3 regions of the Allobosea sp. genome follow, and region 1 is predicted to be linked to each of the others. Evidence: predicted binding sites of a transcription regulator. Region 1 holds the regulator's gene; each other region holds the start of a gene.
The links. Region 1 encodes PhoB, which activates phosphate uptake and scavenging genes when phosphate is short. Its sites were predicted from a motif close to TGTCATNNANCTGTCAT; they were not measured.
Positions count from the first base shown of each region.

Region 2: the regulator PhoB is predicted to act here: its motif matches at 2,335-2,351, upstream of ugpB (sn-glycerol-3-phosphate ABC transporter substrate-binding protein UgpB).
Region 3: the regulator PhoB is predicted to act here: its motif matches at 3,508-3,524, upstream of phnC (phosphonate ABC transporter ATP-binding protein).

Region 1 is NZ_JAMLIX010000001.1:2,286,450-2,296,670, forward strand. It holds gene M9917_RS10510 (LysR substrate-binding domain-containing protein) at 11-943, opposite strand; gene pstS (phosphate ABC transporter substrate-binding protein PstS) at 1,240-2,265, shown strand; gene pstC (phosphate ABC transporter permease subunit PstC) at 2,298-3,269, shown strand; gene pstA (phosphate ABC transporter permease PstA) at 3,280-4,164, shown strand; gene pstB (phosphate ABC transporter ATP-binding protein PstB) at 4,207-5,013, shown strand; gene phoU (phosphate signaling complex protein PhoU) at 5,090-5,809, shown strand; gene phoB (phosphate regulon transcriptional regulator PhoB) at 5,823-6,521, shown strand; gene M9917_RS10545 (SpoIIAA family protein) at 6,531-6,917, opposite strand; gene M9917_RS10550 (amino acid ABC transporter ATP-binding protein) at 7,178-7,861, shown strand; gene zapE (cell division protein ZapE) at 7,900-9,078, shown strand; gene M9917_RS10560 (TetR/AcrR family transcriptional regulator) at 9,116-9,715, shown strand; gene mdh (malate dehydrogenase) at 10,041-10,221, shown strand, end outside.
Region 2 is NZ_JAMLIX010000001.1:990,674-1,000,894, forward strand. It holds gene M9917_RS04660 (hypothetical protein) at 1-859, opposite strand, end outside; gene M9917_RS04665 (fumarylacetoacetate hydrolase family protein) at 1,041-2,219, opposite strand; gene ugpB (sn-glycerol-3-phosphate ABC transporter substrate-binding protein UgpB) at 2,424-3,749, shown strand; gene ugpA (sn-glycerol-3-phosphate ABC transporter permease UgpA) at 3,885-4,766, shown strand; gene ugpE (sn-glycerol-3-phosphate ABC transporter permease UgpE) at 4,766-5,614, shown strand; gene M9917_RS04685 (sn-glycerol-3-phosphate import ATP-binding protein UgpC) at 5,622-6,701, shown strand; gene hemW (radical SAM family heme chaperone HemW) at 6,713-7,888, opposite strand; gene M9917_RS04695 (non-canonical purine NTP pyrophosphatase) at 7,885-8,532, opposite strand; gene rph (ribonuclease PH) at 8,535-9,251, opposite strand; gene hrcA (heat-inducible transcriptional repressor HrcA) at 9,394-10,221, shown strand, end outside.
Region 3 is NZ_JAMLIX010000001.1:400,207-410,427, forward strand. It holds gene phnE (phosphonate ABC transporter, permease protein PhnE) at 1-473, opposite strand, end outside; gene phnE (phosphonate ABC transporter, permease protein PhnE) at 470-1,351, opposite strand; gene phnD (phosphonate ABC transporter substrate-binding protein) at 1,619-2,533, opposite strand; gene phnC (phosphonate ABC transporter ATP-binding protein) at 2,588-3,406, opposite strand; partial or broken gene M9917_RS01780 (invasion associated locus B family protein) at 3,638-3,784, opposite strand; gene M9917_RS01785 (hypothetical protein) at 3,787-4,440, opposite strand; partial or broken gene M9917_RS01790 (arginase family protein) at 4,449-5,075, shown strand; gene M9917_RS01795 (LLM class flavin-dependent oxidoreductase) at 5,167-6,249, opposite strand; gene msuE (FMN reductase) at 6,287-6,853, opposite strand; gene M9917_RS01805 (cupin domain-containing protein) at 7,271-7,804, shown strand; gene M9917_RS01810 (ABC transporter substrate-binding protein) at 7,836-8,804, shown strand; gene M9917_RS01815 (ABC transporter permease subunit) at 8,807-9,709, shown strand; gene M9917_RS01820 (ABC transporter ATP-binding protein) at 9,712-10,221, shown strand, end outside.

The DNA.
Region 1 (10,221 bases):
AGCGATGCCTTCAGATCCCCGAGAGTACACGTCCGATCCAGATATCACGGCGCACTAAGTCGGCTGCGATTTGGGTGAAGGTTTCACCGACGAAGCGCGCGGCCGGGCTGATCGGTCGATCCGCCGGATAGGCGAGAACGAGCCTGCGGCTGGGCGTGGGATCAACCAACGGATATGCATGGACGGAGCCGGCTTGGACGAGCCCGTAAATCGGGGCCAAAGGCAGTACGGTCGAGCCAAATCCATTGCGGACGAGATCGATCATAGCCCCGAAAGAGTCCGCTTCGATTTGAGCGCGAAGAGAAATACCCACTTGCCGTGCGCACTCATCGACGATCATGCGCAAGCCATGGTGGGGGCTTGGCAGAATGAGAGACACATTGACGAGGTCGGAGAACCGGCGCGGACCTCCAATGGGCAATTCGCCACGCCCGGCGCTGACCAGCATAAGCTCTTCGAGCATGACGGGAACAATGCGAAGGGAACGTTGAGGTTTCGGATCGTACGAAACAGCGAGCTCCAGTTCGCCACGTTGTAGCCAGTCAAGAAGATGTCCGCTGAAGGCAGAGGCGAGTCGTATCCCGAGTTGTGGGTGTGTCTCGCGAAGCCGACTGACGAGCGGCACGGTAACGATCTCCGCTACCGTCGGTGTGGTACCGACCTTTACCGTGCCCCGTAGCGAGGTTCCGCTGCTCCCGGTGGCGGAGCGGATCGCTTCCATCTCGGCAAGGATCCGCGACGCATGCTCCAAGACTTCTCGGCCAATATCGGTGATGACCATGCCGCGGCCATGTCGTTCGAACAATTGTACGCCGAGCTCGCTCTCAAGCTGCCGAATCTGCCGGCTTAACGCGGGCTGGACGATGTGCAGCCTTTCGGAGGCGCGGCTGAGGCTGCCGAGCTCGGCTACGTGGATCAAGGTCTTGAGCTGGGCGATATCCATGACGGGTGACTGCTGGCAAATGCGGGTAGAGCGAAGCTTGAGGCAAGCGGCAGGGCCGGCCGAGGAACAGCTCTCAATCTAAAAATGCTGGACGCGTTACACCGGCATTGAATGGCCGATGTGACCCCCAGCTGCCAAACTTTCCGCCAATACGTGCCACATCACCGCATGTGGTGCCACTGTCAGTGCAGCTCGAGAGAAGCCGCGCGGCCTTCGTGACGGATTGTCATTCGGCTGTCATACGGACGGTGTCTGTGGGAGCCGCTGACAACAGCGACCAGATGAGGACCCCTCACATGCGCAAGATTCTCGTTCTCGCGGCGCTCGCCGCCGGGATCGCCGGTTCCGCCCAGGCCGCCGACATCACCGGCGCCGGCGCGACCTTTCCCTTCCCGATCTATGCCAAATGGGCCGAAGCCTACAAGAAGGAGACCGGAACGGGTCTGAACTACCAGTCGATCGGCTCGGGCGGCGGCATCCGCCAGATCAAGGCGAAAACCGTGGCTTTCGGCGCCACCGACGCGCCGCTCAAGGGCGACGATCTCGCCAAGAGCGGCCTCGTCCAGTTCCCGACCGTGATGGGCGGTGTCGTTCCGGTCGTCAACATCGCCGGCGTCGAGCCGGGCAAGCTCAAGCTCTCGGGCGATATCCTCGCGCAGATCTATCTGGGTGAGATCAAGAAGTGGAACGACCCGAAGATCGCCGCGCTGAACGCCGGCCTCACCCTGCCGGAAGCCAACATCAACCCGGTCTACCGCTCGGACGGCTCGGGCACGACCTTCGTCTTCACCGACTATCTCTCGAAGGTCTCGGCCGACTGGAAGTCGAAGATCGGCGCCAACCAGTCGGTGCAGTGGCCGGTCGGCATCGGCGGCAAGGGCAACGAGGGCGTCTCGGCCTCGGTCAAGCAGGTCGCCAACGCGATCGGCTATGTCGAATACGCCTATGCCAAGCAGAACAAGCTCTCCCACGCGCTGGTGAAGAACGCCGACGGCGCCTTCCCGGCTCCGGAGGAGAAGGCCTTCCAGGCGGCGGCCGCCAATGCCGACTGGCAGGCGCAGCCGGGCTTCGGCATCTCGCTCAACGACCAGAAGGGCGCGCAGGCCTGGCCGATCACCTCGGCGACCTTCATCCTGGTTCCCGCCAAGCCCGAGAAGCCGGCCGAGGTGCAGGAAGCGCTGAAGTTCTTCGACTGGGCCTACAAGTCCGGGGACAAGCTGGCGAGCGAGCTCGACTATGTCGCCCTGCCGGCCAAGGTGAAGGACGAGGTCAGGGCCGCCTGGAAGGGCGTGACCGACAATTCCGGCAAGCCGATCTTCTGATCGGCGCCGAACCCCACCGGAGCCCGAGCGGAATGACCGCAGCAACCGACATGACGCGCATGCCCTCGGCGATGCCTGCCCGCAGGACGCCGAAGGCGGGTTTCGATCGCGTCTTCCGCCATGCCAGCTTCGGGGCGGCGCTTCTGGTGCTGGTGATGCTCGCCGGCATCATGGCGGCGATGGTCGCCGGCGGCTGGCCGGCCTTGCGCGAATTCGGCCCGGGCTTCATCACCTCCAGCGTCTGGGACACCCAGAACGAGCAATACGGCGCCTGGCCGGCGATCGCCGGCACGCTCTCGACGGCGCTGATCGCGCTCATGATCGGCGTGCCGCTCTCGCTCGGCATCGCCGTCTACCTGACGCAGCTCGCCCCGCCCTGGTTCAGGAAGCCGGTTTCGACCGCGATCGAGCTGCTCGCCGCCGTGCCCTCGATCATCTACGGCATGTGGGGCCTGTTCGTCTTCGTGCCGCTGTTTGCGGCCTATGTGCAGGTCCCGCTCTCGAACCTCGTCGAGGGCATGCCGGTCGTCGGCACCATCCTCTATGCGCGCTCGCCCTCGGGACTGGGCATCTTCACGGCCGGCATCATCCTGGCCTTCATGATCATCCCGTTCATCGCCTCGATCACCCGCGACATGCTGGAGCAGATCCCCTCCGTGCTGCGCGAGAGCGCCTATGGCATCGGCGCGACGACCTGGGAAGTCGTGCGCCATGTGCTGGTGCCGCAGGCCGGCGCCTCGATCATCGGCGCGATCATGCTGGGGCTCGGCCGCGCGCTCGGCGAGACGATGGCGGTCACCTTCGTCGTCGGCAACGCCAACCGGCTCTCGGCCTCGATCCTCGATCCGGGCTCGACCATCGCCTCGCGCATCGCCAACGAGTTCAACGAGGCGCTGGGCCTGCAGCTCAACGCGCTGATCGCGCTGGGCTGCATCCTGTTCTTCGTCACCTTCGTCGTCCTCGTCATCGCGCGGCTGCTCGTCGCCCGCGTCAAGCGCTACTGAGGTCTTGCCCATGACCCTGACGACCACGCCCCGCGACCTGCCCCGCCAGCCCTGGGGGCGGGTGCGCCGCTCGCGCCGCACCGCCGACCGGCTGATGAGGGTGACCGCCGCCGGCTTCACCCTCATTGCCGTCTTCGTGCTGTTCTGGATCCTCGGCATGCTTTTCGTGAAGGGTATCGGCGGACTTTCGCTCACGACCTTCACCGCGATCACGCCCGGCCCCGGCACCGAGGGCGGCGGGCTTGCCAACGCCATCGTCGGCTCCTTCGTGCTGACCTTCCTCGGCATCGCGATCGCGACCCCGATCGGCGTGCTGGCCGGGACCTGGCTCGCCGAGTACGGGCGCGGCTCGCAGCTCGCGAACCTGATCCGCTTCATCAACGACATCCTGCTCTCGGCGCCGTCGATCCTGATCGGCCTGTTCGTCTACGTCATCCTGGTCGAGCCCTTCCGCGGCTATTCCGGCTGGGCGGGCGGCGTCGCGCTCGGCATCATCGCGATCCCCGTGATCGTGCGCACCACCGAGGATATGCTGAACCTCGTTCCCGGCCCCTTGCGCGAGGCCTGCGCTGCGCTCGGCGCCCCGCCTTCCGTGGTGATCACCAGCGTGACCTGGCGGGCCGCCAAGGCCGGGATGGTCACCGGCATCCTGCTCGCGCTCGCCCGCATCGCCGGCGAGACGGCGCCGCTCCTCTTCACCGCGCTCAACAACAATTTCTGGTTCTCGCCCTCGCTCGTCGGCGGCGTCTCGAACCTGCCGGTGACGATCTACCAGTTCGCCTCCGCCCCTTACGAGAACTGGCAACAGCTCGCCTGGGCGGGCTCGCTGATCATCACGGTCTCGATCCTCGTGCTCTCGCTCGTCGCCCGGCGCATCGTCGCCGGTGGCAAGTAGGGCTTGAAAACCAACCCGGTCGCCCGCGACCCTGAGGACTTAATGTCGATGCTCTCGACCCTTGAAACCTCCCCGCAGACGCTCGATGCCGAAGCGCCCGTCCGGATCGCGGTCCGGAACCTCGATTTCTACTATGGCGAGCACAAGGCGCTGAAGAACGTCAATCTCGACTTCCGCGACCGCCATGCCACGGCGCTGATCGGCCCCTCCGGCTGCGGCAAGTCGACCCTGCTGCGCATCTTCAACCGGATCTACTCGCTCTATCCGGAGCAGCGGGCGACCGGCGAGGTCATGCTCGACGGCCGCAACGTCATCTCCAACGACATCGACGTGAACGAGCTGCGCTCGCGCGTCGGCATGGTCTTCCAGAAGCCGACGCCCTTCCCGATGTCGATCTACGACAACGTCGCCTTCGGCATCCGCCTCTACGAGAAGCCGCCGAAATCCGAGCTCGACGACCGCGTCGAGGGCGCGCTGCGCCGCGCCGCGCTCTGGGACGAGGTCAAGGACAAGCTCAGGAGCTCCGGCATGGGCCTCTCCGGCGGCCAGCAGCAGCGCTTATGCATCGCGCGCACCATCGCCCAGAAGCCGGAGGTGATCCTGTTCGACGAACCGACCTCGGCGCTCGACCCGATCTCGACCGGCAAGATCGAGGATCTGCTGGAGCAGCTCAGGAGCGACTTCACCATCGCGATCGTGACGCACAACATGCAGCAGGCGGCGCGCATCTCGCAGTACACCGCGTTCATGTATCTCGGCGAGGTGATCGAATTCGCGCCGACCAACACCATCTTCATGAACCCGGCCAAGAAGCAGACGCAGGACTACGTCACCGGCCGGTTCGGCTGAGCGATACTTATTTTTGCATCGGCTTTTCCGAAAACCGCCCACCACTTTTCGGGCCGATGCACCAGAGGACAGCACCATGACCGAGCACATCGTCCGCTCCTACGACGCCGATCTCGAGGGCATCCGCCGCAGCCTCGCCGAGATGGGCGGCATGGCCGAGCGCATGCTGGGCGATTCGACCGTCGCGCTGCTGCGCGGCGACACCGCGCTCGCCCAGAAGATCATCGCCGCCGACCAGCGCCTCGACAACCTCCAGCGCGAGGTCGAGGAGAAGGCGGTGCTCACCATCGCGCGCCGCCAGCCGCTGGCGCAGGACCTGCGCGAGCTGATCTCGGCGATAAGGCTCGCTTCCGACATCGAGCGCGTCGGCGATCTCGCCAAGAACATCGCCAAGCGCGCCGTCGCCATCGCCGGCCAGTTCCAGCCGCCGCATCGCGCCGTCGTCGGGCTGGAGCATATCAGCCGCCTGGTGCAGGCGCAGCTCAAGGACGTGCTCGACGCCTATGCCGCGACCAACGAGCAGAAGGCGCTCGACGTCTGGCGCCGCGACGACGAGATCGACGCGCTCTACACCTCGCTGTTCCGCGAACTCCTGACCTATATGATGGAGGACCCGCGCAACATCACCTTCTGTACGCATCTCTTGTTCTGCGCCAAGAACCTCGAGCGCATCGGCGACCACACCACCAACATCGCCGAGACGATCCATTACCTCGTCACCGGCGATTCCCTCGACGGCAACCGGCCGAAGCTCGATACGACCAATATCGCGGTCGAAGCGGTTACGGGGAAGTGAGGGTAAGGCTAGCATGGCCGCACGCATCCTGATCGTCGAGGACGAGGAGCCGCTGACCCTGCTGCTGCGCTACAACCTCGAGGCCGAGGGCTTCGAGGTCGACAGCGTCGCGCGTGGCGACGAGGCGGAGCTGCATCTGCGCGACCACACGCCCGATCTCATCCTGCTCGACTGGATGCTGCCGGGGCTCTCCGGCATCGAGCTCTGCCGGCGGCTGCGCGCGCGGCGCGGCACCGAGCGCGTGCCGATCATCATGCTGACGGCGCGCGGCGAGGAGACCGAGCGGGTGCGCGGGCTCGCCACCGGCGCCGACGACTATGTCGTGAAGCCGTTCTCGCTGCCGGAGCTGATCGCGCGCATCCAGGCGCTGCTGCGCCGCGCCAAGCCCGGCCATGTCGCCGGCCTCCTGACCGCCGGCGACCTCGAGCTCGACCGCACGACGCGGCGCGTGCGGCGGGCGGGCAGCGAGCTCCATCTCGGGCCGACCGAGTTCCGCCTGCTCGAATTCCTGATGCAGGCGCCCGGCCGCGTCTATTCGCGCGCGCAGCTCCTCGACGCGGTCTGGGGCCGCGACGTCTATATCGACGAGCGCACCGTCGACGTCCATGTCGGGCGGCTGCGCAAGGCGATCACGCCCGGCGACGCCAAGGACCCGCTGCGCACCGTGCGCGGGGCCGGCTATGCCTTCGACGAGACCTTCGCGCGCGGCTGAAGGGTGCGCTCAGGCGTTCGGGCCGCCCTCGATGTCGCCGGCCCAGGCCAGCGCCTTGCCGTAGTCCTCGGGCTTGAAGGCGCGCACCGTGACGAAGGGGATCGCCGGGGAGAGCAGCTCGACGAAGCTGGTGAGCCAGCCCTTGTCGGTGATCACCGCCTCGCGCGGGAAGCGGTTGAGCTCCCACAGCTTGCTGATGCCGTAGCGGGCATCCTTCCAGGCGGCGGCGAGCGTCATGTCGGTGAAGTCGGTCAGGTCGGCCAGGATGCCGAGCTTCTCGTGGCGGGAAAGCCTGGCCTCGATATCGGCCATCACCGCGTCGAGGTCCTCGGCCGTCAGCGTCTGCGACAGGCGATAGGCGGCGACATGATCGGGTGCGGGAAGAATGGTGAGCATGGCGCTTCCTCCTCGGCGACAACGCGCGGGGCAGGGTGAGGTTTCCCCGGGTCACAGGATGCTGGCTGCAACGACGACTGTCATTCCGGGGCGCGCCTTGGCGCGAAACCGGAACCGACGGCTGGGCGAGCCACCCGAAACGAGGCATAGAATGTTTCACCCGGTCGTGGGTTCCGGGTTCTTCGCTTACGCGAAGCCCCGGAATGACGAAGGTGGGGCAAGTGTCAACAGCCCCTGGGGCAGGGGGCGGGACGGGCCACATGGATGCGGCGCAGGGCACAGAGGCCGATGGCGTGAGCGTCACGCTCGCCCATGTCGAGAAATCCTTCGGCGGGGTGAGGGCGCTGGACGACGTCTCGCTCTCGGTCGGGGCCGGCACGGTCCTGTGCGTGATCGGGCCGCCGGGTGCCGGCAAATCGACCCTGCTGCGCTGCGTCGGCGGGCTCGAGACGATCGACCGGGGGACGATCCGGCTGGATGGCGGGCCGGTCGCGCCGCTGATCGGCGAGCGCGCCGACCTGCCCGAGGCGATGACGGCGTTGCAGCAGATCATCGAAGGGCCGCTCTCCGGGCTGAAGCGGCCGCGCCGGCAGCTCGTCGCCGCGGCGATGGCGGCGCTGGAGCGCGTCGGCCTCGCCGACAGGCGCGATGCCTATCCGGCCGAGCTCTCGGGCGCTGAGCGCCAGTGCGTCGCCATCGCGCGCGCACTGGCGGTGAGGCCTGGGCTGATGCTGTTCGACGCGCCGACGGCGGGGCTGGAGCCCGATGAGGCCGGCGCGGTGCTCGAGGTGATGCGCGGCCTCGCCGCCGGCGGCATGACCATGATCGTCGTCACCGACGCGCTCGATTTCGTCCGTGCGGCCGCGAGCGCGGTCATCTTCATGGACGAGGGCAAGATCGTCGCGCCGGCGCCGGGGCTTGCGATGAGGGCGGGGCTGCCGTAACCCGGTCCGGTCTCATCCGGATCGCCTGCGCCCGCCTCATGTCAGCCTCGATCACCGACCGCTATGCCGCCCTGGTCGAGGCGGGCGCCATCGAGCGCGATCCCGCGCAGGTCGCGGTGGTGAAGAAGCTCGAAGCCCTGACCGCGACGCTCGCCGCCCGCCGCCTCGCCCGCAAGGGCAGCGCGCTCGGCTGGCTCTTCGGCCGCAGGCCCGAGACGAGCGAGGCGCCGAAGGGGCTTTATGTCTGGGGCTCGGTCGGCCGCGGCAAGACCATGCTGATGGACATGTTCTTCGAGGCCGCGCCGGTGAAGCGCAAGCGCCGCGTGCATTTCCACGAATTCCTCGCCGACGTCCACGCCCGCATCAACGCCTACCGGCAGAAGATCAGGACGGGCGAGGTCAAGGACGCCGACCCGATCGCCCCCGTCGCCGCCGATCTCGCCGGGGAAGCCTATCTGCTCTGCTTCGACGAGTTCACCGTGACCGACATCGCCGATGCGATGATCCTGGGGCGGCTGTTCACGGCGCTGTTTTCGGCCGGCGTCGTGGTGGTCGCGACCTCCAATGTCGAGCCGTCGCGGCTCTATGAGGGCGGGCTCAACCGGGCGCTGTTTACCCCCTTCATCGCGCTGCTCCAGACCCGGGTCGAGGTGCTCAAGCTCGATGCGCGCACCGATTTCAGGCTGGAGAAGCTCGGCGGCGCGCCGGTCTATCACGTGCCCGCCGACGCGAAGGCGAAGGCCGCGCTCGATCAGGCGTTCAAGGCCCTGTCCGGTGTGGAGCGGGGGCAGCGCACGGTGCTTTCCGTGCAGGGCCACGACCTCGTCGTGCCGCAGGCGGCGGGCGGCGTGGCGCGGGCGAGCTTCGCGGATCTCTGCGCCGAGGCCTATGGCGCCTCCGACTACATCGCGCTGGCGCAGCGCTTCCACACGCTCGTGCTCGACGACATACCCGTTCTCGATTACGACCGGCGCAACGAGGCCAAGCGCTTCATCATCCTGATCGACACGCTCTACGAGCACCATGTTAAGCTCGTCGCCTCGGCGGCGGCCGAGCCGCACGAACTCTATAAGGCGCGGCAGGGCCGCGAGGCCTTCGAGTTCGACCGCACCGTCTCGCGGCTGATCGAGATGCGCTCCGGCGATTATCTCAGCCTGCCCCATGGCCGCCCGGATTCGGCGGCGAGCGGGGATACGACCGGGCTGGTGGAGACGTGACGAAGGTAGCGGCGCCAGAGCGGGAGGGCGGCTGAACATGCCACCGCGCGAACCGAGCGAGACCCGTATCCTCACGGTGGCCTCCGAGCATCTGCGCCGGTTCGGGCTGAAGCGCTTCACGGTCGTCGCCGTGGCGGAGGAGGCGGGCATGACCCATGCCAATGTCTACCGCTATTTCCCCTCGCGCGTGGCGCTGATCGACGCCGTCGTCGATCTCTGGCTCAAGGCGACGGAGCGCAACCTCGCCGACATCGCCGACGGGCCGGACCCCGCCGACGACAAGCTCGAGCGCCTGATCCTCGGCCTCGCCAAGGCCAATCGCGATCTCCTCGGCGAGGAGCCGCATCTCTTCGCCGCGCTGTCGCTGGCGGTCGCCCGGCGCCATGCCATCAGCCGGCGCAACCGCGCCCGTGTCCGCGCCCTGTTCGAGCGCGTGATCGACGAGGGGATCGCCACAGGCGTATTCGAGCCGCGCGACCGCGACAGGGCCATCGCCTTCGTCATCGACGCGACGAACCGCTTCATCCACCCGGCCTCGCTGGCGCTGGAAGCCGATGTGCCGCAGGCTTCGGTCGATACCAGGCTCTCCACCCTGATCCGGGTGATCCTGCGGGTGCTCGGCAGCGGGATCGTGTGAAAAATCAGGTTACTAATTACAGAAAACGTAAATTGTAACAAACCGGATTCCTGGCCTCGGGGCGGTCGCATTTCGAGCGCTCGCGTGCAAGTCATTGAAAAACCAGAGCCCGCGCCAGGGGCCTGCATGACCCTCACGCGGGCGCCCGAGAAAAGCCGCTTTTGCGGCGAGGGTTGCGGCAAAAGCCCGCTTTGGGCCAAAGGAACGCACGGTTTGGCCGGCTGGAGCAGGATCGGGAAAAACCGGGAAACGGCTTCTCCCGATCCTGCTCTAACTCTTGGACGAGAGTCGGCTTTTCGCAGCGCCAGGACAAAAGGACTAGGCCATGGCCCGTAAGAAGATCGCCCTCATCGGCTCCGGTCAGATCGGTGGCACGCTCGCCCACCTCGCCGGCCTCAAGGAACTGGGCGACGTCGTCCTGTTCGACATCGCCGAGGGCGTTCCGCAGGGCAAGGGGCTGGACATCGCCGAATCCTCGCCGGTCGACGGCTTCGACGCCGGCTACA
Region 2 (10,221 bases), 1.3 Mb from region 1:
GCAGGAGCGAGGGGCCGATCACGTTGAACTTGACCGAGGCCACGGTCAGGAAGCGCGGCAGCAGCGTGCCGGTGTTGAGGCTGAGCAGCGTCAGGATGTCGGAGAGATAGGCTGAGCTCAGCCCTGTGGCGACCTCGAGCAGGCCGAGCGCGAGGAGCACGATCGCGGCGGCGGCGAACGCGTCGCGGAAGCGCATCCGGCCGGCGAGCGCGGCATAGCCGACGAGCAGCGTGCCGGAAACCGCGCCCGTGACCTTGGTCAGGAACAGCGTGAGCATCAGCACCGCCACCAGCGCGATGCGCAAGGCCCGGCGCGGCACGAACAGCAGGGTCGCGATCAGGAGGTAGAGCAGCAGCGCGACATGGCGGTTGTAGAAGCCGTAGCCGTCGAAGCCCGGATGCGGATAGAGCCCGTGCAGATTGACCGGCAGCGCCGCGAACATGAGGAAGGGCAGCGTGAGCGCCAGCGCCTGCGGCCGGGAGCGCCGGGAGACCTCGCCGGCGAGCAGCGCGAGCACCGGCAGCATGACCGGCAGAAGCGCCCAGTTGATCAGCAGCATCGGCTGCGCGTCGGGGAAGAGCGCATCCAGGCCGGCGGCGAGATAGAAGCCGAGCGGGCCGATCGGCACGAAGAAATCGACGGTCGGGACCTGGCCCAGGCCGATGCGCTGGATGGCGTCGAGATAGACCACCGTGTCCCAGGCGTTGGGGCCGAGCGGCAGGCGCAGCGGCAGGGTCAGCGCCACGGCCGCCATCGCCGCGAAAGCCGCGATCCAGGCGAAAGGCCGGCCAGCCAGCCGCGCCACGATTCCCTTGCCGCCCAGCTGGGAGCCCCGCCTCCCGGTCTCGCTCATCGCCACGCCGAACCCTCCTGGTCCAGCCTGCGGTGTGGCAGAAAAATCTTACCAGCAGCCTGACGAAATCGGGGAGTGTCGCTCCATTCGGCGAAAGCAGCATGGTTTGCAGCTTCGGGAGCTACCTCCGTCATTCCGGGGCGCGCCTTCAGGCGCGAACCCGGAATGACGGCCGCGCGCCTGCCCCTCACAGCACGCCGCGCTTCGCCAGATGGCGCATCAGGTGCGAGGCGCCGTAGGTCCAGGGCGCGCATTCGTCGGTGCGCCGCATCCGGTTGACGAGGCTGCCGAGCTCGGGCGCGGCGATGGTGACGATGTCGCCGTATTTGTGGGTGAAGCCGCCGCCGGGCGCATCGCGGTCCTCGGTCGGCGCGAACATGGTGCCGAGATAGAGCGCCGCCCCGTCCGGATACTGGTGGTGCGGGCCGATCATCTGCCGGGCGAGATCGGCCGGATCGCGGCTGATCCTGGCGATCGAGGAAGCGCCTTCCAGCCGGAAGCCGTCCTCGCCCTCCACGGTCAAGGCCACGGTCGTCCGGCGGATATGGTCGAGGGTGAAGCCGGCGTCGAAGAAGCGGATGAAGGGACCGACTGCCGCGGCGGCGTTGTTGTCCTTGGCCTTGCCGAGCAGCAGCGCCGAGCGGCCCTCGACATCGCGCAGGTTGACGTCGTTGCCGAGCGTGGCGCCGACGATCGCGCCGGTCGAGGCGACGATCAGCACGATCTCCGGCTCGGGATTGTTCCAGTGCGAGGCCGGGTGCAGCCCGGCATCGGCCCCGGTGCCGACCGTCGACATCGGTGGCGCCTTGGTGAAGATCTCGGCATCCGGCCCGATGCCGACCTCGAGATACTGGCTCCAGGCGCCCTGCCCGATCAGCACCTGCTTGAGATGCATCGCCTCGGCGGAGCCCGGCTTCAGCTTCGAAAGGTCGTCGCCGATGAGATTTCCGATCTCGCTTCGGATCGTTGCAGCCGCCGCCGGGTTGCCGCGCGCCTTCTCCTCGATGACGCGCTCCAGCATCGAGACGGCGAAGGTGACGCCCGCCGCCTTCACCGCCTGGAGGTCGAGCGGCGAGATCAGCCAGGGCCGCTCGGAATCGCGCCCGTCGACGGGGGTGTTGGCGAGGATATCGGCAAGCGTGCCGATCGCCTCGCCCGGCGCCTGGCGCAGCGCGGCGGCCGGGTCGGCGGCCTCGCAGAGATCGCGGGCCGTGGGAAATCGCGCCGTCACGTCGACGAGCTCGCCGCCCCGCGGCGTCACCACCGCCGGGCCGCCGAGATCGGGCCGCCAGACGCGCCCGGCGAGCGCGGCGGCATCGGCGTCCACGGGCAGGGTCGCGGTCACGGAAAGGGCGAGGTTCGGCATGGCGCGGCATCCACGGGCGGTTTCGGACAAGGGCAGCACAGATCAACCCGGAATGCGCGCCCGCGCAAGCCGGCGAACCCCGACCATAGGCGCATTGCGGCAGGCTTCATTGATTTGTCATTGAATTGTCGTCTGCGCTTCGTGCTAGCTTGCGCACCAACGACAAGAACCGCGGCGGCGTCCGCGAATAGGGAGATTCGAGCCATGATCACAAGAACGCGCATCCTGTTGTCGGTCGCGGCCTTCGCGCTGGCGGGCGCCACGCCTGCCCTCGCGCAGACCGAGATCCAGTGGTGGCACGCGCTGACCGGTGCCAACAACGACGTCGTCGTCAAGCTCGCCGAGGACTTCAACGCCTCGCAGAAGGACTACAAGGTCGTGCCCGTCTACAAGGGCTCCTATCCCGATACGCTGAACGCCGGCATCGCCGCCTTCCGCGCCGGCCAGGCGCCGCACATCCTGCAGGTCTTCGAGGTCGGCACCGGCACGATGATGTCGGCCAAGGGCGCGATCAAGCCGGTCCACGAGGTGATGAACGAAGCCGGCGAGAAGTTCGATCCGAACAGCTATCTGCCCGCCATCACCGGCTATTACTCGACGGCAAAGGGCGAGATGCTCTCGATGCCGTTCAACTCCTCCTCGATGGTGATGTGGTTCAACAAGGACGCCTTCCGGAAGGCGGGCCTCGACCCGGAGAACCCGCCGAAGACCTGGCCCGAGACCTTCGAGGCCGCCAAGAAGCTGAAGGCCGCCGGCTTCGACAAATGCGGCGTCTCGAACGCCTGGGCGACCTGGGCGAACATCGAGCAGTTCGGTGCCTGGCACAACATCCCGCTCTCGACCCAGGTCAACGGCATGGCCGGCTTCGACGCGGTCATGACCTTCAACAAGAGCCCGGCCTTCCTCAAGCACTGGACCAATCTGGTCGCGCTGCAGAAGGACAAGACCTACGACTATTCCGGCCGCACCAACAATGGCGAGGGCCGCTTCACCTCGGGCGAATGCCCGATCTTCCTGACCTCCTCGGGCTTCTTCGGCAACGTCAAGGCGAACGCCAAGTTCGACTGGGGCAACGCCCCGATGCCGTATTACCCGGATGTGGAGGGCGCCCCGCAGAACTCGATCATCGGCGGCGCCTCGCTGTGGGTGATGGGCGGCAAGAAGGCCGAGGAATACAAGGGCGTCGCCAAGTTCTTCAGCTTCCTCTCCGATGTCGACCGGCAGGTGAAGCTGCACACCGAATCCGGCTATCTGCCGATCACCAAGGCGGCCTATGAGAAGGTCAAGGCCTCGGGCTTCTACAAGGACAAGCCCTATCTCGAGACCCCGATCCTCGAGCTCACCAACAAGGCCCCGACCGACAACTCCAAGGGCCTGCGCTATGGCAGCCTCGTCCAGATCCGCGACATCTGGTCGGAGGAGCTGGAGGCGGCGCTGAACGGCCAGAAGTCGCCGCAGGCGGCGCTGGACGCAGCCGTCGAGCGCGGCAACCAGATGCTGCGCCAGTTCGAGCGCACCGCGGCGAAGTGAAACGATCCGCCTACCGCGCTACGTCATCCCGGGCGTAGCGAAGCGAAGACCCGGGATCCATGCCCGAACCGCTCCGGCATGGACCCCGGGTCGCCCTCCGGTCGCCCGGGATGACCGCGCCGTACAGAGTTCCCGATGCAGAAGAACGCCTATTTCAAGGGGCTGACGATCCCCTTCCTGCTGCTCTTGCCGCAGCTGGCGATCACCATCGTGTTCTTCTACTGGCCGGCGAGCCAGGCGGTCTGGCAGAGCTTCCTGCTGGAGGACGCCTTCGGCATCTCGACGCAGTTCGTCTGGTTCGAGAACTACCAGACGCTGCTCGCCGATCCGGGCTATCTCAGGGCCGCCATCAACACGGCCGTCTTCTCCACCTTCGTCTGCGCGCTGTCCTTGTCGATCGCGCTGCTCTTTGCGGTGATGGCCGACCGGCAGCTCAGGGGAGCGGAGATCTACAAGACGCTGCTGATCTGGCCCTATGCGGTGGCGCCGGCCATCGCCGGCGTGCTCTGGCTGTTCATGTTCGACCCCTCGCTCGGCATCCTGGCGCGCGGCCTCGAATGGCTCGGCATCGCCTGGAACCCGCGGCTGAACGGCAACGACGCGATGCTGCTGATCATCATGGCCGCGACCTGGAAGCAGATCAGCTACAATTTCCTGTTCTTCCTCGCCGGGCTGCAATCGATCCCGAAAAGCGTGATCGAGGCGGCGGTGATCGACGGCGCCCGGCCGATGCGCCGGTTCTGGACGATCGTCTTCCCGCTGCTCTCGCCGACGACCTTCTTCCTGCTCGTCGTCAACATCGTCTACGTCTTCTTCGACACCTTCGGCATCATCGACGCGGTGACCGGCGGCGGCCCCTCGGGCGCGACCGAGACCCTGGTCTACAAGGTCTTCTCCGACGGCAAGGGCGGCTCCGATCTCGGCGGCTCGGCGGCGCAGTCGGTGCTGCTGCTGATCATGGTGATCGGGCTCACCGCGATCCAGTTCCGCTTCATCGAGCGCAAGGTGAGCTACTGATGGTCGAGGACCGGCGCCTGGGCGACGCGATCGCCTATCTCATCCTGACGATCGGCGTCCTGATCGTCGCCTTCCCGGTCTGGCTGACCTTCGTCGCCTCGACCTGGGACGCCGCGACCGTGATCAACGGCCAGATGCCGCTCTATCCCGGCCCGTATTTCCTGGAGAACTACAACCGCATCCTGTTCGTCGGCACCTCGAGCACGACGCGCGAGCCGGTGATCCACATGATGCTGAACTCCTTCATCATGGCGATGGCGATCGCGCTCGGAAAGATCTTCATCTCGGTGCTTTCGGCCTATGCGGTGGTCTATTACCGCTTCCCCTTCCGGATGACGGCGTTCTGGATCATCTTCGTCACGCTGATGCTTCCCGTCGAGGTGCGCATCTTCCCGACCTTCAAGATCGTCTCCGACCTCAACATGCTCGACACCTATCAGGGGCTGGCCGTGCCGCTGATCGCCTCGGCGACGGGCACGCTCTTGTTCCGGCAGTTTTTCATGACGATCCCCGACGAGTTGCTGGAAGCGTCCAAGATCGACGGCGCCGGCCCGTTCAAGTTCTTCAAGGACACGCTGATCCCGCTTTCGATGACGACGATCGCGGCGCTGTTCGTCATCCAGTTAATCTATGGCTGGAACCAGTATCTCTGGCCGCTCTTGGTGACGACGAAGGACTCGATGCAGACCATCGTCATCGCCATCAAGAAGATGATCGTCACCGCCGACGCGCTGACGGAATGGCAGCTCGCCATGGCCACCGCCATGCTGGCGATGCTGCCGCCCGTCTTCGTCGTCATCGCCATGCAGAGGCTCTTCGTGAAGGGCCTGGTCGAAACCGAGAAGTAATTCGCGAATGGCCCAGGTCACCCTCACCAACGTCAAGAAGGTCTATGCCGGCGCGGTCGAGGCCGTGAAGAGCGTCACCTTCGACATTCCCGACGGCGGCTTCTGCGTCCTCGTCGGCCCCTCCGGCTGCGGCAAGTCCACGCTGCTGCGCATGGTCGCCGGGCTCGAGACGATCACCTCCGGCGAGGTCGCGATCGGCGGGCGCGTCGTCAACGAGATCGAGCCGGCCGACCGCGATATCGCGATGGTGTTCCAGAACTATGCGCTCTATCCGCATATGAACATCTACGACAACATGGCCTATGGCCTGCGCAACCGCGGCACGCCGAAGGACGAGATCGACAAGCGCGTGCGCGAGGCCGCCCGCATCCTGGCGATCGAGCCCTTCCTGGACCGCCGGCCGCGCCAGCTCTCCGGCGGCCAGCGCCAGCGCGTCGCCATGGGCCGCGCCATCGTGCGCAAGCCGCAGGTCTTCCTGTTCGACGAGCCGCTCTCCAACCTCGACGCCAAGCTGCGCGTCCAGATGCGCGTCGAGATCAAGAAGCTGCAGCGCGCGCTCGGCGTCACCGCGATCTACGTCACCCACGACCAGGTCGAGGCGATGACGCTCTCCGACAAGCTCGTGGTGATGAATGCCGGCCAGGTCGAGCAGATCGGCATCCCCGCCGAGGTCTATCGCAAGCCGGCGAGCAAATTCGTCGCGACCTTCATCGGCTCGCCGCCGATGAACATCCTGCCCGGCACGGTCGATGGTCACGGCATCGTCGCGCTGGGCGATGCGATCATCGAGGTCCGCGACCTCAGCGAGGATCTGGCGGCGCAGGCGCCGGTCGAGGTGGGCCTGCGCCCCGAGGATGTCGAGGTCGCCTCGGAGGGGCAGGCGGGCTCGCTGCCCTTCGACGTCGAGTTCATCGAGGAACTGGGCGCAACGCAGCTCTTCCACGGCAAGCTTTCCGGCCAGCCCTTCGTGATGCAGGCGGCGACGGGCGATGTCGCGGCGCAGGAGGGGCGGCTGTGGATCACGGTCGACCCCGACAAGATCCATGTCTTCGATCCGAAGACCGGCGCGAGGCTGGGACGAGGCTGATACGGCGACCTTCAGGCCGCCAGATCCGCCACCAGCGCGTCGAGCAGCAGCGCCCCGTCCGGAGTCGCCGCGAGCCGGCCGCCGGCGCGGCGCATCAGCAGCTTCTCCTCGATCAGGCTGGCGACGCGCTTCCCATCGAGCTTTCTCCCCGCCAGGGCGGCGAACACGGCCGGGTCGATGCCCTCGACGAGGCGCAAGCCCATCAGTAGGTATTCGTCGCCCTGCGCTTCCGCGCTCAGGCGCTCGTCCTCGACCAGCGCATGGCCCTCGGCCTCCACCCGTTCCAGCCAGATTTCCGGCCGCTTCTCGGTCGAGTGCGCCATCCGGCCTTCCGCCGTCACCAGCCTGCCATGGGCGCCGGGGCCGATGCCGGCATATTCGCCATAATGCCAGTAGACCAGGTTGTGCCGGCATTCGGCGCCGGGCCGCGCGTGGTTCGAGATCTCGTAGACCGGCAGGCCGTGTTTCGCGGTGACCTCCTGCGTCGTCTCGTAGAGCGCGGCGCCCGCTTCGGGGTCGGGGATGGCGAGCTTGCCGGCGCGGAACAGCCGGTCGAAGGCGGTGCCGGGCTCGATGGTGAGCTGGTAGAGCGAGAGATGCTCGGCCGCATGCCCGATCGCCTGCTCGAGCTCGGCGCGCCAGAGCGCCGGCGTCTGCGCCGGCGAGCGGGCATAGATCAGGTCGAAGGAATAGCGCTCGAAATATTTTCGCGCGATCGCCACCGCCGCCAGCGCCTCCCCGGCGGTATGCATGCGGCCGAGCGCCTTGAGGTCGGCGTCGTTCAGCGCCTGCACGCCGAGCGAGACGCGGTTGACGCCGGCCGCCCGGAAATCGCGGAAGCGCCCGGCCTCGACGCTGGTCGGATTGGCCTCCAGCGTCACCTCGCACTGCGGATCGACGGCCCAATGCGCACCGATGGCGTCGAGGATCGCGCCGACGGTCGCCCCCTCCATCAGCGAGGGCGTGCCGCCGCCGAAGAAGATCGAGGAGACGGTGCGCCCCGGCGCCAGCGCGGCGCGGTGGGCGATCTCGCGGCGGAAGGCGGCGATATAGCGCTGCTGGTCGGGCGGTTGCAGCCGCACATGGCTGTTGAAGTCGCAATAGGGGCATTTGGCCAGGCAGAACGGCCAATGCACATAGACGGCGAAACCCGCATCCGCAGTCGGATGCGCGGCAACGGCGCTCACGCCGGCTTCCGCAGGCAGGCGGCGGCGAGGCGATGGAAGGCGCGCGCCCGGTGCGAAAGGCCGGGCGAGCCGTCGGCCGGGATGCCGTGCTTTTCCCCGGCCGTCATCTCGCCGAAAGTCCTGGCGTGGCCGTCGGGCAGGAAGACGGGGTCGTAGCCGAAGCCGCTCGTGCCGCGCGCCTGATCGGTCACGGTGCCGAAGACGCGGCCCTCGAACAGCTCCTGGTGCCCGTCCGGCCAGGCGATCACCAGCGCCGAGACGAAATGCGCCCTGCGCTTGTCGGGCGTGACGGCGCCGCGCTTGGCGAGCTCCATCTGGACGCGGCCGATCGCCGGGGCGAAGTCCTTAGCCTGCCCCGCCCAGTTGGCCGAGAACAGGCCCGGCGCCCCGTCGAGCGCATCGATGCAGATGCCGGAATCGTCGGAAAGCGCCGGCAGGCCGCTGGCGCTCGCGGCGGCGACCGCCTTGATCGCCGCGTTCTCGGAAAACATCATGCCGTCCTCGACCGGCTCGGGCAGGCCGAGTTCCCCGGCCGAGACCAGCGCGATGCCATAGGGCGCGAGCAGCTCGCGCATTTCGCGCAGCTTGCCCGGATTGTGGGTCGCGATCACGACCTTGCCGGTGAGGAGGCGGTGCGGGCTCATCGTCAGGCCACCGCCGCCTTCTGCAGCGCGACGAGCCTGGAAACCCCGCCCTTGGCGAGCTTGAGCAGCGCAAGCAATTCCTCTTCCGAGAACGGTGCGCCCTCGGCCGTGCCCTGCACCTCGACGAGGCCGCCCGTGCCGGTGATGACGAAGTTCGCGTCGGTCTGGGCGCCGGAATCCTCGACATAATCGAGATCGATCACCGGCTGCCCTGCGACGATGCCGCAGGAGACGGCCGCGACATGGTCCTTCAGCGGGTTCGTGCCCTTGAGCAAATTGCGCCCTTCCATCCATTTCAGCGCGTCGTGCAGCGCGACCCAGGCGCCGGTGATCGAGGCGGTGCGGGTTCCGCCATCGGCCTGGAGCACGTCGCAGTCGACGACGATCTGGCGCTCGCCGATCGCGGTGAGATCGACGACGGCGCGAAGCGAGCGGCCGACCAGGCGCTGGATCTCCTGCGTGCGGCCCGACGGCTTGCCGGAAGTGACCTCGCGGCGCGTCCGCTCATGGGTCGCGCGCGGCAGCATGGAATATTCGGCCGTGACCCAGCCCTTGCCGGTGCCGCGCAGCCAGGGCGGCCCCTTTTCCTCGACGGTCGCGGCGCAGAGCACCTTGGTCTCGCCGAACGTCACCATGCAGGAGCCTTCGGCATAGCGCACCACGCCGCGTTCGAGCGTGACCTTGCGCATCTCGTCGGCGGCGCGTTTGGAGGGTCGCATGGAACTGTCCTGTCGTTCGGGAAGTGGCGGCTTGTAGGCGCTCGCAGCCGACACGGCAAGGCGCCGGCCGCGCCGCCCCTTGATCCGCGGCCTCCGCATGACGACAATAGGACAAGGAACGACGGTTCGCCTGAACAGGTCCATGAGCGCCCCCACCCCCCGCCCCGAGACCCTGAGCAACCTGGTCGAGACCGACCAGCGCTCGCGCGACATCTTCCGCCAGATCGTCGACGGCTATCTGGCCACCGGCGAGCCGGTCGGCTCGCGCAACATCGCCCGGCTTCTGCCGATGGCGCTCTCGCCGGCGACGGTGCGCAACGTCATGACCGATCTGGAGCTCGCGGGGCTGATCTACGCGCCGCACACCTCGGCCGGGCGGCTGCCGACGGAGCGGGGCCTGCGCTTCTTCGTCGATGCGATGATGGAGGTCGGCGACCTCACCGCCGAGGAGCGCGCGCGCATCGAGGCCCAGATCAAGGTCGCGGCCGGCAACCGCAATCTCGACCAGACGCTGGCGGAAGCCTCCGCGCTGCTGTCGGGCCTGTCGCGCGGCGCCGGCGTCGTCGTCACCACCAAGGCCGATGTCCGGCTGAAGCACATCGAATTCGTGCGGCTCGATCCGCTGCGCGCGCTGGTCGTGCTGGTCTCGGAGGACGGCGCGGTCGAGAACCGGCTGCTGGCGCTGCCGGCCGGGCTGCCGGCCTCGGCGCTGAGCGAGGCCGCGAATTTCCTCAACGCCCGCGTCCTCGGCAAGACACTCGCCGAGCTCCGCGGCGAGATTGCCGGGCAGCGGGCCCAGATGGAGCGCGAGCTCGACGCGCTGACGGCCCGCCTCGTCGAAAGCGGCATCGCGACCCAGGCCGGGCCCGGCAGCGACCGCCATCTGATCGTGCGCGGCCAGGCCAACCTGCTCGACGATCTCAGGGCGCAGGAGGACCTGGAACGCATCCGCATGCTGTTCGGCGATCTC
Region 3 (10,221 bases), 1.9 Mb from region 1:
ATGCCGGCGAATGGGCCCAGGCCCACGACATTCACCCAGATCAGCGCCCAGATCAGGGCATCGACGCCGCGCACCGTGTCGAGCGAGCGGCGGGCGAGGAAATGGACGATGCGGTTGGCGACGACGTTGCGCGCCGCGAGGAAACCGAAGGGCAAGGCGAGCGCCGCCGCCAGCACGGTGCCGAGGAAGGCGATGGCGACGGTCTCGATGAGCGCCTTCGCGAAGATGACGGCGCGCGCCCAGGAGCCGGGATCGGGCGGCAGCATCAGCACGACGAAGCTGCCGAGATTGCCGACCCCGGAGACGATCTTCCAGAGCGAGGTTTCGAGCGTCGTCAGCCCGTAGACGAAGAGGCCGAGCAGCGCGGCAACGGTGGCGATCGTCGTGAGCCTGGCCTTGAGCGAGCCGCGGATAGCGGCCTCGTGGCGGCGCAGGATGTCGGCGCGTTCGGCGATCGAGAGGGTAAGGCTCATCTGCGATGCTCCAGGCTGAGGAGGGCATGGCGCAGCCGCTCCGTGCCGTAGTCGATCAGCATCACGGCGACGATGATCAGCAGCAGGATGGCGCTGACATCGGTGAAGTAGAACTTGCGGATCGCCTCGATCAGGTCCTGGCCGATGCCGCCGGCGCCGACGAAGCCCATGATCGAGGCGCCGCGGACATTGATCTCGAAGCGCAGCAGCGCATAGCTCGCGAAGTTCGAGAGCACCTGCGGCACGACCGCGAAGCGCACGACCTGCCACCACCCGGCACCGGTGGCGGTGACGCCGTCGACCGGCTTCAAATCGATGTTCTCGACCACTTCGGAGAAGAGCTTGCCCAGCGCTCCCGTGGTGTGGATCGCGATCGCGAGCACGCCGGGCAGCGGTCCCAACCCGAAAGCGATGACGAAGATCAGTGCGAAGACGATCTCGGGGACAGTGCGGCAGAACTCGAAAAAGCGGCGCGTGACGAAGCGCAGCCAGGCGGAGCGGCCGAGATTGGCGGCGGCCGAAAAGCAGAGCAGGACGGCGCCGGCGGTCCCGAGCACCGTGCCGACATAGGCGATGAGAACGGTCTGCCAGAGCAGCTTGAGCCAGCCCTTCAGGCCCCAATACCATTCGGAAAGGTCTGCGCCGAGGCTGGCGAGCCTGAGCGTCGGCAGCGTCTCGTGGATGTATTTGGGGAAGCGGCCGATGTTCTCGGCGAATCTGGCGAGATCGACTTCAGCGCCACGGGCCGAAAGCAGCACGCAGGCGATGAACACGGCGACGCCGATCAGGGTCTGCCGGCGCTTGACGGACGAAGCCTGCCGGTAGGCCTCGGCATGGACCCGGATGACGGGGTCGTTGCGGTCGATCGCGAGGGTCATGAACCGTGTGGTCCCTTGCCGACAGGGGCGCGGGGAACCCTCTCCCACAGGGAGAAGGCAGGGTAAGAGGTAGGCCGCTAACCGGAAATGCCGGGAGGTGGCCGCTGCGTTGGCGAGGCCCGAGCCAACCGGTCCAACGGCCGACACCTCACCCCTGCCCCCCTCACTGATCTCGGGCTTGCCCGAGATCAGCATTCAGAGTGTCGAAGTCGGCAACAACCGACTTCGATGCAGGAGATGGGTTCCGGTCGCGGCCAGGCGTGCGTCTTACGACGACTTCTTCTTGCGCAGGTCGTCGACGAACCGGTTGAGTTCGATGATCGGATCATAGGCCTTGTTGTCGACGGCGACGAGCGGGCCGGCCTTGCCTTCGTAGATCTTGTCGAAGGCCGCCTTGTCCTTGCTGGCGAGGTTGAGCACCGCGTCGCGGATGCTGGCCTTGAGATCGTCCGGCAGGTCCGTGAGATAGGCGATCGGCGAGTTCACGATCTGCTCGGACTTGTAGATGATCCGGAAATCCTCGGCCTTGGCCATGCTCTTGCGGGCCATGCGCTGGAGGTTCGATTCCTGCTCGTCGTTCCACCAGTTGGCGGCGACGTCGACCGTCCCCTGCTGCAGGGCGATGATCGCGTTCTCGTGGCTGCCGGTGTAGACGACCTTGCCGAAGAAGGTTTCCGGCTCGATCTTCATGCCGTTCAGCGCGAAGCGCGGCACGTTGTTGCCCGAGGTGGAGTTCGGGTCGACGAGGCCGAGATTCCTGCCCTTGAGGTCCTCGATCGTCCGATAGGGCGAATCCTTCTTCACGTAGAAGACTGAATAATAGCCCTTGGTACCGTCGAGATTGGTCTCGATGGCGAAGGCGTCTGTCCTGGCACCGGTCATCCGGGCGCGGGCGAAGGAGGCTGGGCCATAGGAGGCGATGTGGATGTTGCCGGCGCGCTGGCCCTCGATGATGGCGGCGTAGTCGTTGGCGATGCGCAGCGTCACCTTGGTGCCGAGCTCCTTGGCGAGATAGTTCACGAAGGGAGTGTAGCGCTCGACGACGCCCGAGGCGTTCTCCGATGGGATGATGGCGAAGACGAGCTCGGGATACTTCGCCTTCCAGTCCTGGGCGAAGGCCGGGGTCGCGATGAGCGCGAAGCCGGCAGCGGTGAGCTTGAGGGCATGGCGACGGGTCAGCATTGGGTCTGCTCCTTTGGGTGATAAAGTCTACTTGCGCGTGGTCGATGGGGCGGCTCAGGCGATCTTCTGCCTGGTGCGCTTCGCTTCGGCGGTGGCGATGGCGTCGAGTGCGTCGAGCGCCTCGGCGCCGGCATCCCTGGCTTCGATGCCGTAGAGCCCGGCAGCGACCTCGCGGGTCAGCGCTTGCGGCACGTCGTCGAAGACGACCCTGCCGGCGGCCATGCCGACCAGCCGGTCGCAATATTTCGCCGCGATATCGAGGTCGTGCAGGTTGCAGACCACGGTGATGCCGTGCTCGCGGTTGATCCGGAACAGCGCATCCATCACGATTTGGGTGTTGCGCGGGTCGAGCGAGGCGATCGGCTCGTCGGCCAGGATGATGTGCGGTTCCTGCACCAGGGCGCGGGCGATGGCGACGCGCTGCTGCTGGCCGCCCGAAAGGGTCTCGGCGCGCTGTGCGAGCAGATGGCCCATGTCGAGCCGTTCGAGCTCGGCGATGGCACGGATCTTGTCGTCCTCTGCGAAGCTCTTCACCAGCGTCAGCGCCGCCGCGCGATGGTTGAGCCGACCGAGCAGCACGTTGGTCATGACGTCGAGGCGACCGACGAGGTTGAACTGCTGGAAGATCATCGCGGTGTCGCGGCGCCAGCGCCGAAGCGCGGTGCCCTTCAGCGCCGTGATGTCGCGATCCTCGCAGAAGATGCGGCCGTTGCTGGGCTCCGCAAGGCGGTTCAGCATGCGCAGCAGCGTCGATTTGCCGGCTCCGGAGCGGCCGATGACGCCGACCATCTCACCGGCGGGAATGGACAGGGAGACATCGTCGACGGCGTTCCTGTCGCCGAAACGCTTGGTCAGGTTTTCGATCCGCAACATGAAAGTTTCTCGAAGCCGTCGTTTCCCATGGCCACGACGCCGGCTGGGCTTGGCCACCGCCGCCATGGACCGTGCACGGGAAGGAGCGCTATCGGGTCGAGATGACAGCGTCGTGACGGCTTCGGCGGAGTGGTTCGAGAAGCTCACCCTCAGCGTGAAAGGACTGCGACCCCGATCGAGTGCCGCTGCGAATCCCTGCAGTGGAATTGAGAATGGGGTGGGCACACCGCCGCCTGCCGTCGCTTGGATCTTCAGCGTCGTGCCGGTGCGCAGGACCGCGAGCACCGGCGCATCGAAGCTGGCAGAGACGAGGCAGCCTGCCGGCAAACAGGAGCGGAACCGCAGCGGTGGGAGCGCGGGCTTCTCGTCGATCCGCAAGGTCAGCCGGCGTCGGGGGCGAGCCCGAACGGCGGGACCAGCGTTCCCGAGGCGCTATTGCCGTCCGACACACCAAGAGCCCAACCCAGACAGGCCGCAGACACCAGGATGCTGCCCGTCATGCTCGACGCCGCACCACCAGCGGGCGAGGAATGCTTGTTGATCCGCGGTGCTGGACCGGGCCGGCAGATCAATTCGATATGCCGAATGTAAACATTTGGCGGCCGCTCTTTATCGCGGCCCCAAACCGCTTCAGCATTCCCCTGCCCGTAGCGGCTCGAAGACAGGTAAAAGCAACGGCGACAATGGAACCGGCGACGAAAGAAATCGTTGAGGATTTTTCGTCTGCGGACGGGCTCCGGCGCGTCCGGCGCAAGCATTATGGTCGGTATATTTCTGGAATACTGGTCATATCCTTTTTGATTTTCATCATTCTGGCGTTTCGCGACGGAATGATCGAATGGAGCGTCGTGGCCGAATTCCTGACGGCCGAATCGATCCTGATCGGGCTCGGCAAGACCGTCGCCCGCATCAGCGCGAGCTTTTCGTCGAGATCGGCCGTCAGCATCGCCGGATGAATCTCCGCGGTGAACCGGTCGAGCGAGCTGGAACGGCTGCGCGCCAAATACGGCGAGGCCGGCGGCGGCGATATCCACGACCCGGCGGGGTCACCCCGCTTTCGGTGGGCGGCGATCATTCGATCTCGCAGTCGATCCTTCGCGCGGTCGGCGAGAAGCGACCCGTCGGCATGATCCATATCGACGCGCATTGCGACACCAGCGGTCCTTACGAGGGCTCCCGGTTCCATCATGGCGGCCCGTTCCGGCAGGCGGTGCTGGATGGCGTGCTCGATCCGCGCCGCATCATCCAGATCGGCATTCGCGGCGGGGCGGAATATCTCTGGGAATTCTCCCGTGATTCCGGGATGACGGTGATCCATGCCGACGAATTCGCCCGCATGGGCGTCGAGGCGGTCATCGCCGAGGCGCGCCGCGTGGCCGGCGGCGGTCCGACCTACCTGACCTTCGACATCGACAGCCTGGACCCGGCATTCGCGCCGGGGACGGGCACGCCCGAAATCGGCGGCCTGACCTCCCTCCAGGCGCTGATGCTCCTGCGCGGGCTGGGAGGGATCGACTATGTCGGCGGTGATCTGGTCGAGGTCGCGCCGCAATACGACGCGACGACCAATACGGCACAGGCGGGAGCCCAGGTCCTGTTCACCATCTTCAGCCTGCTGGCGCTCGCCGTGACGGCCCGCCGCTCGTCGGCATCGACACCGGAGGGCTGAGCGCCCCATCGAATGGAACGCGTCGCGGTCCCTGCGACTCTTCCTTCGGCGCCGAAGCGCCCTCGCCTGGAAGCAGACGCAGCCGACCGGACTATGCAGCTCGGTCGACGCCCCTGGCGGCGACCAGCTGCCTCACGCGCGGGATCAGTTCGCCGCCGTATTGAACGGCGTCGGCGATCGGGTCGAAGCCGCGGATCAGGATGCTGGTCACGCCGAGATCGTAATAGTCGATGATGGCTTCGGCGACCTGGTCGGGCGTGCCGACGAGCGAGGTGGAATTGCCCTTGGCGCCGGTCAGCGCCGCGAGCCCCGTCCAGAGCCGCTTGTCGAGCCGCGGGCCTTTCGCGGCGGCCTCCAGCAGGCGGCGCGAACCCTCGTTCGCCGGTCCCTGCGCCGTGCGGGCGAAGCCGCTCAGGGCGATGCGGGCCTTGGCGGTTTCGAGGATGCGGTCGGCCTTGGCCCAGGCCGCTTCCTCGGTATCGGCCAGGATCGGCCGCAGCGAGAGCGAGAAGCGCGGCTGGCGCCCGTGCGTCTGGGCGGCGGCGCGCACGCGGGCGATCAGCTCGCGGACCTGGTCGTGCGTCTCGCCCCAGAGCGCGTAGATGTCGGCATGGCGGCCCGCGACCGCGATCGCCGCGTCGGAAGCCCCCCCGAAATAGACCGGGATCGGCGCCTTGAGCGGCTTCACTTCGGAGAAACCGCGGCGGACCCGATAATAAGCGCCGTCATAGTCGAAGGGTTCGGCGCTCGACCATTCCTTGCGGACGATGTCGAGATATTCGCTCGTGCGCGCGTAGCGCTCGTCCTTGGTCAGGGCGTCGCCATCCTGCGCGAGCTCGGCGTCGTCGCCGCCGGTGATGATGTGGACGCCGACGCGCCCGCCGCTGATGTGGTCCAGCGTCGCGAGCTGGCGGGCCGCGACGGTCGGCGCGGTGAAACCGGGACGATGCGCGATCATCAGTTTCAGCCGCCGCGTCACGGAGGCCGCATGCTGCGCGATCAGGATGCTCTCCGGCGATGTCGCGTGGAAGGCGAAGAGCACGCGGTCGAAGCCGCCCTGTTCCTGCGCCTTGGCGAGAGTCTCGACATAGGTGAGGTCGATGACGGGGCCGCTGCGCGCCACGGTCTCCGAGGCCGGATGATTGCCGACAAAGCCGATGAATTCGATGCTCATGGTCGAAGCTCCTGTAGCGGGGATGGGCGATTCGGGGTCATTCGGCGGCGAGCAGGGCCGGCACCCGCCGGGCCTGCGGCAGCAGCCGTCCGACCTCGTCCACGCTCTGGCGAATCCGGGCGAGCAGCGCCTGCGATGTGACGCGACCGTCCTCGATGTCGCGCTCGGCGGCGTAGAGGGCGGTCGGCGCGCTGTGGACGGCGAAGAAGCCGAAAAGCGGCCGCAGCTGATGCTCGACGACCAGCGCGTGCCGGTCGCCGCCGCCGGTCGCGGCCAGGATCACGGGCTTGCCGGCCAGGGCGAGCGGGTCGATCAGGTCGAAGAGATGCTTGAACAGGCCGGAATAGCTGCCCTTGTAGGTCGGGCTGGCGACGACGAGGACGTCGGCAGCGAGGATCGCCTCGACGATTCCCCTCGCCTGCGGGTCGAGCTCGCTGAGCCGGCGCGCGGTGCCGAGCGAGGGACTAAGATCGACGAGATCGTGGATCGCGGCCTCGCCGCCGAGCCGCGCCGCGGCGGTCTCCGCTACGGTCGTCACCAGAGCGCGTGTGCGGGAGGGGCGGGCCGGATTTCCCGAGAAGCCCGTGATGCGAAGATCTGCCATCGGCCGTTCCTTGCCTGCCGTTCCTTGCCTTGAGACGCCGAAACGCCTCCGCTGCTGTCGGCGAGGCGCCTGCCTGCCCTGAGAATTCGGCAAAATCGTTCGTTTAGTCAAACGAAATGATCTTTTAAAGATACGATCGATTGGAGGCGGGCTTTTCGTTTTTCGGGGTGTCGCGAGATACATCGTCTCGATTTCAGGACGCTGCCGAGGACGAGCGAGCATGAGCGGAGACGGTCATGCTCGGGGCGGCGGCGGAGAGAGAAAAAGATTTTATCTCCCAATCGGTATCGCAGAACAAAGTATTCGTTACGACCCAAAATCATAATTTGCCTGCCGCCCGACGATACAAACCGCCTCCCCGTTCGCAATATCTGATCGTAATGCTATCGTCATGGCATCGATATTTGGAGCGAAGAGATGTGCGGCGACCATCATCATCACGATCACGGTCACGGCTCCGCCGAGACGGGCGCGGACGGCCGGGACCGCTGGAAACATGACGGCGTACGCGTCATCGCCGGCGACAGGCTCGATTCCAACACGGCACAGACGCCGGGCATGTTCCGGCAGGCGGCGATCAACCATGCCCGCGTCGGCGCGCAGAAGATCTGGGCCGGTACGGTCTCGATCCAGCCCGATGCCAAGACCGGCGTGCACCATCACGGCGCGCTCGAGAGCGTGATCTATGTCGTGCGTGGCCGGGCTCGCCTGCGCTGGGGCGACAGGCTCGAATTCGTCGCCGAGGCCGGCCCGGGCGACTTCATCTACGTGCCTCCTTTCGTCCCGCATCAGGAAATCAATGCCGATCCGGCGGAGATTCTCGAATGCGTTCTCGTGCGCTCCGACAACGAGGCCGTGGTCGTCAACATCACCGATGTCGACCCGGTCGAGAAGCCCGAGGACGTCTACTGGGTCGATCCGATCCACGCCCATCCCGGCACGGCGCGCTGACTCCAGCCCTTGAACAGCGAAGGATTCTTCGATGACGCTCACCCGTCGCCTCTTCTCGGCCGGCCTGGGAGCCGGTCTCGTCACCGCTCCCCATGTCGTCCGCGCCGCCGGCCCCGAGCTCGGCAAGGTCACGCTCAGGATCGGCGACCAGGTCGGCCAGAACCACAGCCGTTTCAAGGCCGCGGGCCTGCTCGACGACGTGCCCTACAAGATCGAATGGTCGGTCTACCCCGCCGCAGTGCAATTGCACGAGGCGCTGAAGGCCGGCGCCATCGATATCGGCGCGGCCAGTGATTCACCGACCGTCAGCGCCATCGCCGGCGGCTCGAAGATCAAGGTCGTGGCGGCCTGGAGCAATGGCGGGCGCGGCACGCGGCTCTATGTGCCCAAGGGCAGCAAGGCGGGAAGCGTCGCCGATCTCGCCGGCAAGACGATCTCGCCGACGACGCGCGGCAGCGTCTCGCATTATCTCGTGATCGGCGAGCTGGCCAAGGCGGGGCTCAAGGAGAGCGACGTCAAGCTCGCTTTCCTGAACCCGGTCGATGCGGGCGCGGCCTTCGGCGCCGGCAGCATCGACGCCTGGGCGACCTGGGGGGTTTATGGCGCACGCATCCGCAGCGCGCTGGGCGCGCGCGTGTTGTCGGATGGCGCCGGCATCAATTCGGGGCTGTTGATCTATGCCGCCTCGCAGAGCGCCGTCGACGATCCCGGCAAGCGGGCGGCGCTCGCCGACTACGCCGACCGCGTCGAGCGCGCCTATCGCTGGGGCCGCGCCAATCGCGAGGCCTATGTCGCCTGGTATCGCGGCTTCGCCAAACAGGACGAGGAGATCGCCCGCGAGCTCTCGGACGACGATCTGGCCTACCGGCGCCTCGCAGTCGACGACGGCGTCGCGGCCGGGCTGAAGAAGACCTTCGAAACCTGGACGGCGGCAGGCGTGCTGAGCGGCGAGATCGATTTCGACCGCATCCTCTATCGCGAGCTGGCGATCGGAGCCTGACCATGACCCAGGCCGACATCTCGTTCCTGCGCGCGGGCGCTCCGCGCATCGCCGCGGTGCGTCCCGCGAACGCGTCCCGCCCCGTTCCGGTCGAAGGCGAACGGCGCCTGGCCCGCGTGCAGCCCGCCGCCGTGAGGCGACGCGGCCCGCCGCGGCTGCTGCGGCGCGCGAGCGGGCCTGTGCTGCTGGTGCTGGCCTGGCATCTGGCCTCGGTCTTCGGCCTGCTGCCGGCGGAAGTGCTGGCGGGGCCGGCGACCGTCGTCGGCAGTGCGGGCGATCTCATCGCCAGCGGCGAGTTGCAGGCCGCGATCCTGGCCTCGCTCGGCCGCGTCGTGGCGGGGCTCGCCATCGGCGGCACGATCGGCGTCGGGCTCGCGCTCGTCTCGGGCCTGTCGCGCATCGGCGAGGACCTGATCGATTCCGTGGTCCAGATGCTGCGCACCATCCCGGCCATCGCGCTGATCCCGCTGCTGATCATCTGGTTCGGCATCGGCGAGCAGCCGAAGATCGCGCTGATCGCGCTGGCGACGGCCTTCCCGCTCTATCTCAACGTCTATGCCGGCATCCGCAATGTCGACCAGTCGCTGGTCGAGGCGGCGCGCACGCTGGGACTGCGGCGCGCGGGGCTGATCGGCCACGTCATCCTGCCCGGCGCCATGCCGGGCGCGCTGGTGGGCCTGCGCTATTCGCTGGCGGTGGCGTGGCTGGCGCTGGTGTTCGGCGAGCAGATCAACGCCACGGCCGGCATCGGCTATCTGATGAACAACGCCCGCGAGTTCTTCCAGACCGATGTCATCGTGGTCTGCCTCGCGATCTATGCGCTGCTGGGCCTTGCGGTCGATGCCGTCGTGCGGCTGCTCGAGCGCGTGCTGCTGGCCTGGCGGCCGGCTTTTTCGGGAGCCTGAGCATGAGCGACGCCCAGCCGGCCGTGAAGGTGCGCGGCCTGACCCGCCGCTTTGGCGAGCGCGCCGTGATCCGCGATCTCGACCTCGACATCGCCGCCGGCGAATTCGTGGCGCTGGTCGGGGCGAGCGGCTGCGGCAAGAGCACGCTGCTGCGCGTGCTCGCCGATCTCGACAACGAGATCGGCGGCGAGGTCGTGGTTCCGGTCCGCCGCGCCGTCGCCTTCCAGGCGCCGCGGCTGATGCCATGGAAGCCGGTCTGGCGCAACGTCACGCTCGGCCTGCCCGGTGGCGAAAGCCGCGCCCGCGCCGATGCGGCGCTGGCGGAGGTCGGTCTGTCGCATCGGGCCGAAGCCTGGCCGAAAGTGCTTTCGGGCGGAGAGGCGCAGCGCGCGGCGCTGGCCCGGGCGCTGGTGCGCGAACCCGACCTGCTCCTGCTCGACGAGCCGTTCGGCGCGCTCGACGCGCTGACCCGACTCAAGGCGCAGGCCCTGGTCGGCGAGCTCTGGCAGCGC